One region of the Pseudomonas sp. E141 genome, then DNA from elsewhere that is predicted to be linked to it. Evidence: predicted binding sites of a transcription regulator. Region 1 holds the regulator's gene; the other holds the start of a gene.
The links. Region 1 encodes FliA, which starts transcription of late flagellar genes. Its sites were predicted from a motif close to CTAAAGTTTNNNNNNNNNNNGCCGNTAA; they were not measured.
Positions count from the first base shown of each region.

Region 2: the regulator FliA is predicted to act here: its motif matches at 1,782-1,809, upstream of GKKCFE_RS11900 (methyl-accepting chemotaxis protein).

Region 1 is NZ_CP084024.1:1,394,773-1,399,635, reverse strand. Features, by position in the region: gene GKKCFE_RS06370 (chemotaxis protein CheA) at 1-989, opposite strand, end outside; gene GKKCFE_RS06365 (protein phosphatase CheZ) at 1,017-1,802, opposite strand; gene GKKCFE_RS06360 (chemotaxis response regulator CheY) at 1,821-2,192, opposite strand; gene fliA (RNA polymerase sigma factor FliA) at 2,359-3,102, opposite strand; gene fleN (flagellar synthesis regulator FleN) at 3,099-3,929, opposite strand; gene flhF (flagellar biosynthesis protein FlhF) at 4,047-4,863, opposite strand, start outside.
Region 2 is NZ_CP084024.1:2,660,515-2,665,377, reverse strand. Features, by position in the region: gene GKKCFE_RS11905 (AraC family transcriptional regulator) at 1-37, shown strand, start outside; gene GKKCFE_RS11900 (methyl-accepting chemotaxis protein) at 27-1,661, opposite strand; gene GKKCFE_RS11895 (undecaprenyl-diphosphate phosphatase) at 1,932-2,762, shown strand; gene GKKCFE_RS11890 (DUF1294 domain-containing protein) at 2,759-3,169, shown strand; gene GKKCFE_RS11885 (MmcQ/YjbR family DNA-binding protein) at 3,173-3,526, opposite strand; gene GKKCFE_RS11880 (LysR substrate-binding domain-containing protein) at 3,523-4,431, opposite strand; gene GKKCFE_RS11875 (FMN-dependent NADH-azoreductase) at 4,561-4,863, shown strand, end outside.

The DNA.
Region 1 (4,863 bases):
GCGGGTTTGGCCGCGGCCTTCTCCGCTGGCGCAGCCGCTGTGGCAGTGGCGGCAGGCGCAGTGGCTGTTGAGGCGGTGCCGACTTCGCTGAACTTGCCCTTGCCGTGCAGTTCGTCGAGCAGTGATTCGAATTCGTGATCGCTGATCAGGTCGCTGCCCGCTGCTGCGGCGGCAGGCTTGGCTGGGGTCGGCGCGGAGGCGATAGCCGAATCCAGTGCGTCCACGGCGAAGTTACCCTTGCCGTGCAACTGATCGAGCAAAGCCTCGAACTCATCGTCGGTGATATCGGAGTTGTCGCCCGCCGCTTTCGGGGCGGCCGGGGCACTCGGGGGGGCGACGGCATCCACGGCGAACTGGCCCTTGCCGTGAAGCTGATCGAGCAGCGACTCGAACTCGGCGTCGGTGATTTCATCGCTGGCGGCGGCATCGGCGGCCGGCGCAGCCGGGGCAGCAGGCGCTGCCGGAGCCTGGGCTTGAGCCTTGACGGCGTTCAGCGAGTCCAGCAGTTGTTCGAATTCGTTATCGGTGATGTCGCCTGATTCCTCGGCGACCGGTTCCTCAACCACTGGCGCGGCTACCGGTGCAGCTTCGTCAGCCGACTGCGGCTCGGCCAGGCGCGACAGCGCGGCGAGCAGCTCAGGCGTAGCAGCGGTGATCGGCGAGCGCTCGCGCACTTCACTGAACATGCTGTTGACCGCATCCAGCGCTTCGAGCACCACGTCCATCAATTCCGAGTCAACGCGACGCTCACCCTTGCGCAGGATGTCGAACACGTTTTCGGCAATGTGACAGCACTCCACCAGCTCATTGAGCTGGAGGAAGCCGGCGCCTCCTTTTACAGTGTGGAAACCGCGAAAAATTGCATTGAGCAGATCCGCATCATCAGGTCGGCTTTCCAGCTCGACCAGCTGTTCGGACAGTTGCTCTAGAATCTCGCCGGCCTCAACCAGGAAATCCTGAAGGATCTCTTCATCGGCGCCGAAGCTCATTAATGGGTGCTCCTAGAGGTCTAAAACCTAAAATCCAAGGCTGGACAGCAAATCGTCCACATCGTCCTGACCGGACACAACGTCTTCTCTTTTATCGGCATGAATTTGCGGACCTTCACCCTGAGAGAGATGTTTTTGTGGATCTTTTTCAGCGAGCATCGCTTCACGGTCGTGTTCGATGCCTGCAAAGCGGTCTACCTGGCTGGCCATCAACACCAGTTTGAGCAGGTTGCTTTCCACTTCGGTGACCAGTTGGGTCACCCGCTTGATCACCTGGCCGGTCAGGTCTTGATAGTCCTGAGCCAGCAGAATGTCGTTGAGGTTGCTCGCCACGGCGCGGTTCTCGGCGCTACTGCGCGTCAGGAAACCGTCGACCCGACGGGCCAGCTCGCGAAACTCTTCAGCCCCGACTTCGCGCCGCATGAAGCGACCCCAGTCGGTGCTCAAGGCCTGGGCTTCATCGCTCAGGCCATTGACCAGCGGCGTTGCGTTCTCCACCAGGTCCATGGTGCGGTTGGCCGCGGCCTCGGTCAGCTTGACCACATAACCCAGACGCTCGGTCGCGTCGGTGATCTGCGAGACCTCCTCGGCCTGCGGCATGTTCGGATCGATCTGAAAATTGACAATCGCGCTGTGCAGTTCACGCGTGAGCTTGCCCACTTCCTGATACAGACCGCGGTCACGGGTCTGGTTGAGCTCATGGATCATTTGAACCGCATCGCCAAAGCGGCCTTTCTCAAGGCTGTCGACCAGTTCGCGGGCATGTTTTTTCAGGGTCGATTCGAAATCACCCATTGAAGATTCGTTATCCATAGCTCCCCCGTGGCGCCGTTAACCGATGCGTTCGAAGATTTTTTCGATCTTCTCTTTCAACGCCTGGGCCGTGAAGGGTTTGACCACGTAGCCGTTCACACCGGCCTGGGCCGCTTCGATGATCTGCTCGCGCTTGGCTTCGGCAGTGACCATCAGCACCGGAAGGTGCTTGAGTTTTTCGTCGGCGCGCACGTGGCGCAGCAAGTCGATACCGGTCATGCCGGGCATGTTCCAGTCAGTCACCAGAAAGTCGATGCTTCCGCTGTTGAGAACCGGAATGGCAGTGGTGCCATCGTCGGCCTCGACCGTGTTGGTGAACCCAAGGTCACGCAACAGGTTTTTTATGATCCGCCGCATCGTTGAGAAGTCATCAACGATGAGGATTTTCATGTTCTTGTCCAATTCGACCTCCAAGCAGTCTTAAACGCGCCCAGCACCTGAACGCGCCATTTCAATCAATCCGGCACAACACTCGACAACGGTCTGGAGGACAACAGAGAAAGACTGGCTCAGCACATGCCAGGCCAGCCTCGTTCGCAGTGTCCCCACACTGCTGTCAGCGCGCTCGCCACTCCCCCAAACGCCCCCGCAAACGGGCCGCGCACTGGCTGTGTAACTGGCTGACCCGCGATTCGCTGACACCCAGGACCTCACCGATTTCCTTGAGGTTCAGCTCTTCGTCGTAGTACAGCGCCAAGACCAGTCGCTCACGCTCCGGCAAATTGGCAATCGCATCCGCCAGCGCGCTCTGGAAACGCTCATCTTCCAGGTCACGCGATGGCTCCATGTGAGCACTCGCGCCGTCCTCGTGCAGCCCTTCGTGTTCGCCGTCCTGCAGCAGGTCGTCGAAACTGAACAGGCGACTGCCCAAGGTATCGTTCAAAATCCCGTAATAATCATCGAGACTCAATTGGAGTTCGGCCGCAACCTCGTGATCTTTAGCGTCACGCCCGGTTTTAGCTTCAATGGCGCGAATGGCGTCACTGACCATGCGGGTATTGCGATGCACCGAACGCGGCGCCCAATCACCCTTACGGACTTCATCGAGCATCGCCCCGCGAATGCGAATACCGGCATAGGTCTCGAAACTGGCGCCCTTGCTCGCGTCGTATTTGTTCGACACTTCGAGCAGGCCGATCATGCCCGCCTGGATCAGGTCTTCAACCTGGACACTGGCCGGCAACCGCGCCAGCAAGTGATAGGCGATACGCTTGACCAGAGGCGCGTATCGCTCAATCAATTCGTACTGGGCGTCCCGTGCCGATTTCTTGTAGAGATGGTTGTAACCGCTGGCTGTCATAACACGGGCCCTGCTGTTTGTTGCACGAGACGCTCGACGAAAAACTCCAGATGCCCGCGAGGGTTGGCTGGCAGTGGCCAGGTATCAACCTTCTGGGCAATAGCCTTGAACGCCAGTGCGCATTTGGAACGGGGAAAGGCTTCATAAACCGCACGTTGCTTCTGGACGGCCTTGCGTACGCTTTCGTCGTAGGGCACAGCGCCGACGTATTGTAGGGCGACGTCCAGGAAACGATCCGTGACCTTTGTCAACTTGGCGAACAGGTTGCGACCTTCCTGCGGGCTCTGGGCCATGTTGGCCAGGACGCGGAAGCGGTTCATGCCGTAGTCACGGTTCAATAACTTGATCAGGGCATAGGCGTCGGTGATGGACGTCGGTTCGTCGCAGACCACCAGCAAGACTTCCTGGGCAGCGCGTACGAAACTGACGACCGAATCACCGATACCGGCAGCGGTGTCGATCACCAGCACATCGAGGTTGTCACCGATGTCGCTGAAGGCCTGGATCAGGCCGGCGTGTTGAGCCGGGGTCAGGTGAACCATGCTCTGGGTGCCCGAGGCAGCCGGCACGATGCGAATCCCGCCCGGCCCTTGCAGCAGCACGTCGCGCAGTTCGCAGCGGCCCTCTATCACGTCCGCCAGCGTGCGCTTGGGCGTGAGCCCCAGCAGCACGTCGACGTTCGCCAGGCCCAGGTCGGCGTCCAGCAGCATGACCCGTCGGCCAAGCTCTGCCAGAGCCAGGGACAAGTTCACTGACACGTTAGTCTTGCCGACGCCACCTTTGCCGCCGGTCACCGCGATCACCTGTACGGGATGCATGCTGCCCATGTTCGTTCTTTACCTTGTCTTACTTAGACGGAGGCCACATTACTGGCTGCGCGCTCGCATGAAGGAACAATGCATGGCAGACCATCGATGTAGGTACAAAAAATATTCATGATTACCTCAGCCGACCTGCTTGGTCGGGCTGTGGTAGATATCAGCGAACATATCAGCCATGGCTTCTTCGCTGGGTTCTTCCTGCATTTGCACACTCACGGCACGACTGACCAGTTGATGACGGCGCGGCAGATGCAAATCATCCGGGATCCGCGGCCCGTCGGTCAGGTAGGCCACCGGTAAATCATGACCGATCGCCAGGCTCAACACCTCGCCCAGGCTTGCCGTTTCGTCCAGCTTAGTCAGGATGCAGCCGGCCAGCCCGCAGCGTTTGTAGCTGTGGTATGCGGCGGTTAGAACCTGTTTCTGGCTGGTGGTTGCCAACACGAGATAATTTTTTGACCGGATCCCACGCCCGGCCAGGCTTTCAAGCTGCATGCGCAGGGCCGGATCGCTGGCTTGCAGGCCGGCGGTATCGATCAGCACGACGCGCTTGCGCAGCAGCGGTTCCAGCGCCTGGGCCAGGGACTGGCCCGGATCCACATGGGTCACCGACACATTGAGGATCCGGCCAAGGGTCTTGAGTTGTTCCTGGGCACCGATACGGAAACTGTCCATGCTCACCAGGGCGATGCTCTGGGCGCCGTACTTGAGTACATAACGCGCCGCGAGCTTGGCCAGGGTGGTGGTCTTGCCCATGCCGGCCGGGCCGACCATGGCAATGACGCCACCTTCTTCGAGAGGCTCGACTTCCGGTGTGGCGATCATCCGCGCCAGGTGCGCCAGCAACATGCGCCAGGCCTGACGAGGTTCTTCGATATCGTTGATCAGCGCCAGCAGGTCGCGGGACAACGGGCCGGACAAGCCGATACGTTGCAGGCGA
Region 2 (4,863 bases), 1.3 Mb from region 1:
CCAGACGCCCAGCGAGTATCGATCAGCTAGACCCTGAACTGCTTCAGCAACCCGTTCAATTGCTCACTCAGCGACTTGAGACGGGTACTCGCCAGGCTCGATTGTTCAGCCGCCAGGGCGGTGCTGTGGGAGAGGCCGGCGGCCTGGGTCACGTTCTGGTTGATGTCTTCCACCACATGGGCCTGTTGCAGCGTGGCGCTGGCGATGGAGGCGTTCAGGCTGTTGAGATTGCGCAGGGCCTGGCCGATGGCGTTGAGGCTGGCGCCTGCCAGCCCGGCTTGTTCAATGGTCAATTGCGAAGCACGGCTGCTGTCGCTGATGACTTTCACCGCCGCTTCGGAGTGGTTCTGCAAGCGTTCGATCATCGCCTGGATCTCGGCGGTGGACTTCTGCGTGCGCTGGGCCAGCAACCGCACTTCGTCAGCCACCACGGCAAAGCCTCGACCTTGTTCACCGGCGCGGGCCGCTTCGATCGCGGCGTTGAGGGCCAGCAGGTTGGTCTGCTCGGCAATGGAGCGGATCACCTCCAGCACACTGCCGATCTGGGTGCTTTCGCTGGCCAGGGTGCGAATCACTTCGACCGCCTGATCAATGGTCTGGGACAGTCGGTCAATCTGCTGCAAGCTGCCATCGATATTCACCTGGCCCTGCTGGGCCTGAGATTCGGCGTCGCGCATTTCGCTGGCGGCGTGTTCGGCATTCTTGGCGACGTCTTGCACGCCGTAGGTCACTTCGTTGATCGCGGTCGCCACCAGTTCCATCTGTTGCGATTGTTGCTGGCTGCGCTCCTGAGCTTGGGCGGCGTCGTTACCCAGGTCGTTGGACGATTGCCCCAGGGCCCTGGCCGAGTCCTGCAACTGGCTGACTACTTCGCGCAGTTTGGCGGTAAAGGCATTGAAATGCCGGGCCAGTTGCGTCACTTCATCCTGGCCGTGGGTGTCGAGGGTGCGGGTCAGGTCGCTTTCACCGCTGGCAATGTTGGCCATGGCATTGACCGTTTCCTGCAGCGGCCGAACGATGCTGCGCACGATCAGGGTCAGGAGCAGGCCCATGAGCAGGGTGATCGCCAGGCCGATCAGCGAAGCCTTGATCACTTGAGAGCGGAATTCGGCCTCCACGTCATCCACATACACGCCTGAACCGATGATCCAGCCCCACGGCTCGAACAGTTTGACATAAGAGGTTTTCGCCACCGGCGCCTCGGCGCCCGGTTTCGGCCAGAGGTAATCCACCATCCCGGCGCCCTTGGCCTTGGCAATGGCGACCATCTCGTTGAACAGCGCAAAACCATTCGGGTCGCGAATCGCCGAGAGGTTCTGGCCTTCGAGTTTTGGGTTGGTCGGGTGCATGACCATCACAGGGGTCAGGTCATTGATCCAGAAGTAGTCACTCTGGTCATAGCGCAAGCCGCGCACCGCGCTAAGGGCCTGCTTCTGCGCAGCCTCGCGAGTCAGGGTGCCAGCCGTTTCCAGACCATGGTAGTAGCTCAGCACGCCGCTGGCAGTCTGGACCACATGCTGGGTTTTCTGCACCTTGGCCTGATACAGGTCGGTGTGGATCTGCTTAAGCATGAACGCGCCTAACGTGAACAACATCACGATGGACACGACCAAGATGAGCCACAAGCGTCGGCTGATCGACACACTGCGCAAGCTATTCATACGCTGTCACTCCGGTTTCTTATTCTTGTCATCTGCGACCGCCTGAGTCTGGCGTCAGGCGGGTATGCCTTTGTGTCCTGAGTCATAACGCGGCAGCGTTATCAGGGCTTGTCTGATAGGATTTCGGCCCCGCGGCGCAAAACCTGAGCCTGTTCCGGTTTTTTCATTGGTTTTTTTGAGAAATCGCAGTCACCGTGCGCCTGCTGTTTACACCTGCATAACGCTTAAATTTTGATGAGACGTGCGCAAGCATAGTCTTTTGGGGGATGAATGGATTTGTGGACCGCCTTTCAGGCACTGATTCTTGGCGTGGTAGAAGGCTTGACGGAGTTCCTGCCGATCTCCAGTACGGGGCACCAGATCATTGTCGCGGACTTGCTCGAGTTCGGCGGCGAGCGCGCGATGGCGTTCAACATCATTATCCAGCTCGGGGCGATCCTGGCGGTGGTGTGGGAGTTTCGGCGCAAGATCTTCGACGTGGTACTGGGCTTGCGCACCCAGCCCAGCGCTCGCCGGTTTACGGCCAACCTGCTGATTGCCTTCATGCCCGCTGTGGTATTGGGCGTGTTGTTTGCAGACCTGATCCATGAATACCTGTTCAACCCGATCACGGTGGCCACGGCGTTGGTGCTGGGCGGTTTCGTGATGCTCTGGGCCGAGAAGCGCCAGCACACAGTGCACGCCGAAACGGTAGACGACATCACCTGGAAGGATGCGCTGAAAGTCGGCTTCGCCCAGTGCCTTGCGATGATTCCCGGCACCTCCCGCTCAGGCTCGACCATCATCGGTGGCTTGCTGTTCGGGCTGTCGCGCAAGACCGCGACCGAGTTTTCATTCTTCCTGGCGATGCCAACCATGGTCGGCGCAGCGGTCTACTCCGGCTATAAATATCGCGAGCTGTTTGTGCCGGCGGATTTTCCGGTGTTCGCCATCGGCTTCGTCACGGCGTTCATTTTCGCCATGATCGCGGTCAGGGGCTTGTTGCTGTTCATCGCCAGCCACAGTTACGCCGTATTTGCCTGGTACCGGATCGCTTTCGGCCTGTTGATCCTGGCCACCTGGCAATTCGGTTGGGTGGACTGGACGGCGGCCCAGCCATGAGCCGTCCAGGCCGTGAGCCGGGCCCAGCCGTGCAGAGTTTGCGGCTCAAGCTCGTGGTATTTGCGCTGGTGTGCGCCTTGCCGCTGCTCGGGTCACTTTTGCTCGGGTTGCGCGCGGTGTCCTGGGTGCCGCTGACGGCCTACGGGCTCGTCAGCGTGGTGGCGTTTCTGTTGTACTGGAGCGACAAGCGCAAGGCCCGCGCTGACGCCTGGCGCACCCCGGAAAACGTATTGCACGCCGTGGAGCTGGCCGGGGGCTGGCCCGGGGCGTTGTTGGCTCAGCAAGTGTTTCGCCACAAGACCCGCAAGGTGTCGTTTCAGGTGGTGTTCTGGTTCATCGTGTTGCTGCACCAGGTGTTCTGGATCGACCAGTTATTCCTGGGCAGTCATCTGCTGATGCTTTTCTGAGCTTCACGACAGCAGCAAACCCACCTGGGTGCGCTTGGGCAGCTTGCTCACCACCAGTTGGTGGGAGCGCTGCAGCAGGCCACGCAGTTCATCGGCGCCCAGCGGGTAGGGCGTCTGCATGATGACCCACTGAGCCCGCGCCAGATAGGGCGCCGGGTGGATCCCCGGGCGGTCGCAATGCCCCAGGAACAGATCCTTGTCCACCTTGAACGCCAGTGATTCGCCCCGCAGGTTCTGCAGGGCGAACATCTTGTTGCCGGCAATGGAAAATACCCGCACGCCGCCCCATTTGTAGTCCTCCCTGGCGCCCGGCAAACCCAGGCAGAACTGCGCGACATCCTCTTCGCTCAAGCTCATATTTTTCTATCTCCACAGCCATCGAATGCTTCTACCAAGTGGTCGATCCACGCGCGCACCGCTGGCAACATGCCGCGTCGATGCGGATAGACTGCCTGCAGCCAGCCGTCCGGCAGCGACCACTCGGGCAACAATTCCACCAGTGTGCCGTCCTGCAGTTCCTCCTCGCAATACATGCTCGGCAACAAGGTGAAACCCAGGCCGGCGAGGGCGCAGGCGCGGCGCACAATGAAGTCGTCGATGCCCAGCCGGGCTTCCAGGGCCAGTTCGACGGGCTCTGCGTTGGCCTTGAGCAGGCGCAGATGGACCAGGCGATCGGCGTCCAGCGCCCCGAGTATCGGCAGTTTCTTGAGATCCTCCGGGGTATTGATCTGCCGTCCTGCGACGAACGCTGGGCTGGCGACCATGATCAGCCGCGCCTGACGCAGCCGTCGCGTCATCAGCAGCGGGTCTTCGTCCCCCAGATCGCGCACGCGCAATGCCACGTCGATGCCTTCGCTCACCAGGTCTACCCGCCGATTGACCAGCATCATTTCCAGCTGCACTTGAGGGAATTTTTCCAGAAAGCTGGCGATCACCCCGCCCAGCATCTGATGAGCCAAACCCACCGGACTGGAAACCCGCAGGCGCCCGCGCGGCTCAGTGGACATGCTCGCCACGGCTTCATCGGCCATCTCGGCTTCCAGCAGCATGGCTTGGCAATGGCGCAGATAACGCTCGCCAACGGCCGTGAGCTTCAACTGGCGGGTGGTACGTTGCAGCAGTCGGGCGCCAAGGCGCTCTTCCAGTTCAGCGATACGCCGTGACAGCCGCGACTTGGGAATACCCAACAGGCGTCCGGCCGCGGCGAAACCACCGGCTTCGACCACTTTGGCGAAGTAGTACAGATCATTGAGGTCTTGCATATCGAGTTCTATTGTCCTGTCAGTGGAACGAACTATCGCATTAATACTGACTTATCGGCTATTGGCTTCATCGATAGGATTGTTCTCAATTGATCGCTTGGTCGCGATCCTCACTTGGAGAGCACTCATATGAAACTGTTGCACATCGACTCGAGCATCCTGGGCGACAATTCCGCGTCCCGCCAACTGAGCCGTGACGTGGTTGAGGCCTGGAAAGCTGCCGAAGCGGACGTCGTCGTGACCTACCGCGACCTGGCGGCCGATGCCATCAGCCACTTTTCCGCCCAGACCCTGATCGCCGCCGGCACCAGCGCTGAACTGCGCGACGCTGCCCAGAAGCACGAGACTGATCTCAGTGCCTCGACCATGGCCGAATTCCTGGCGGCGGACGCGGTGGTCATCGCAGCGCCGATGTATAACTTCACCATTCCG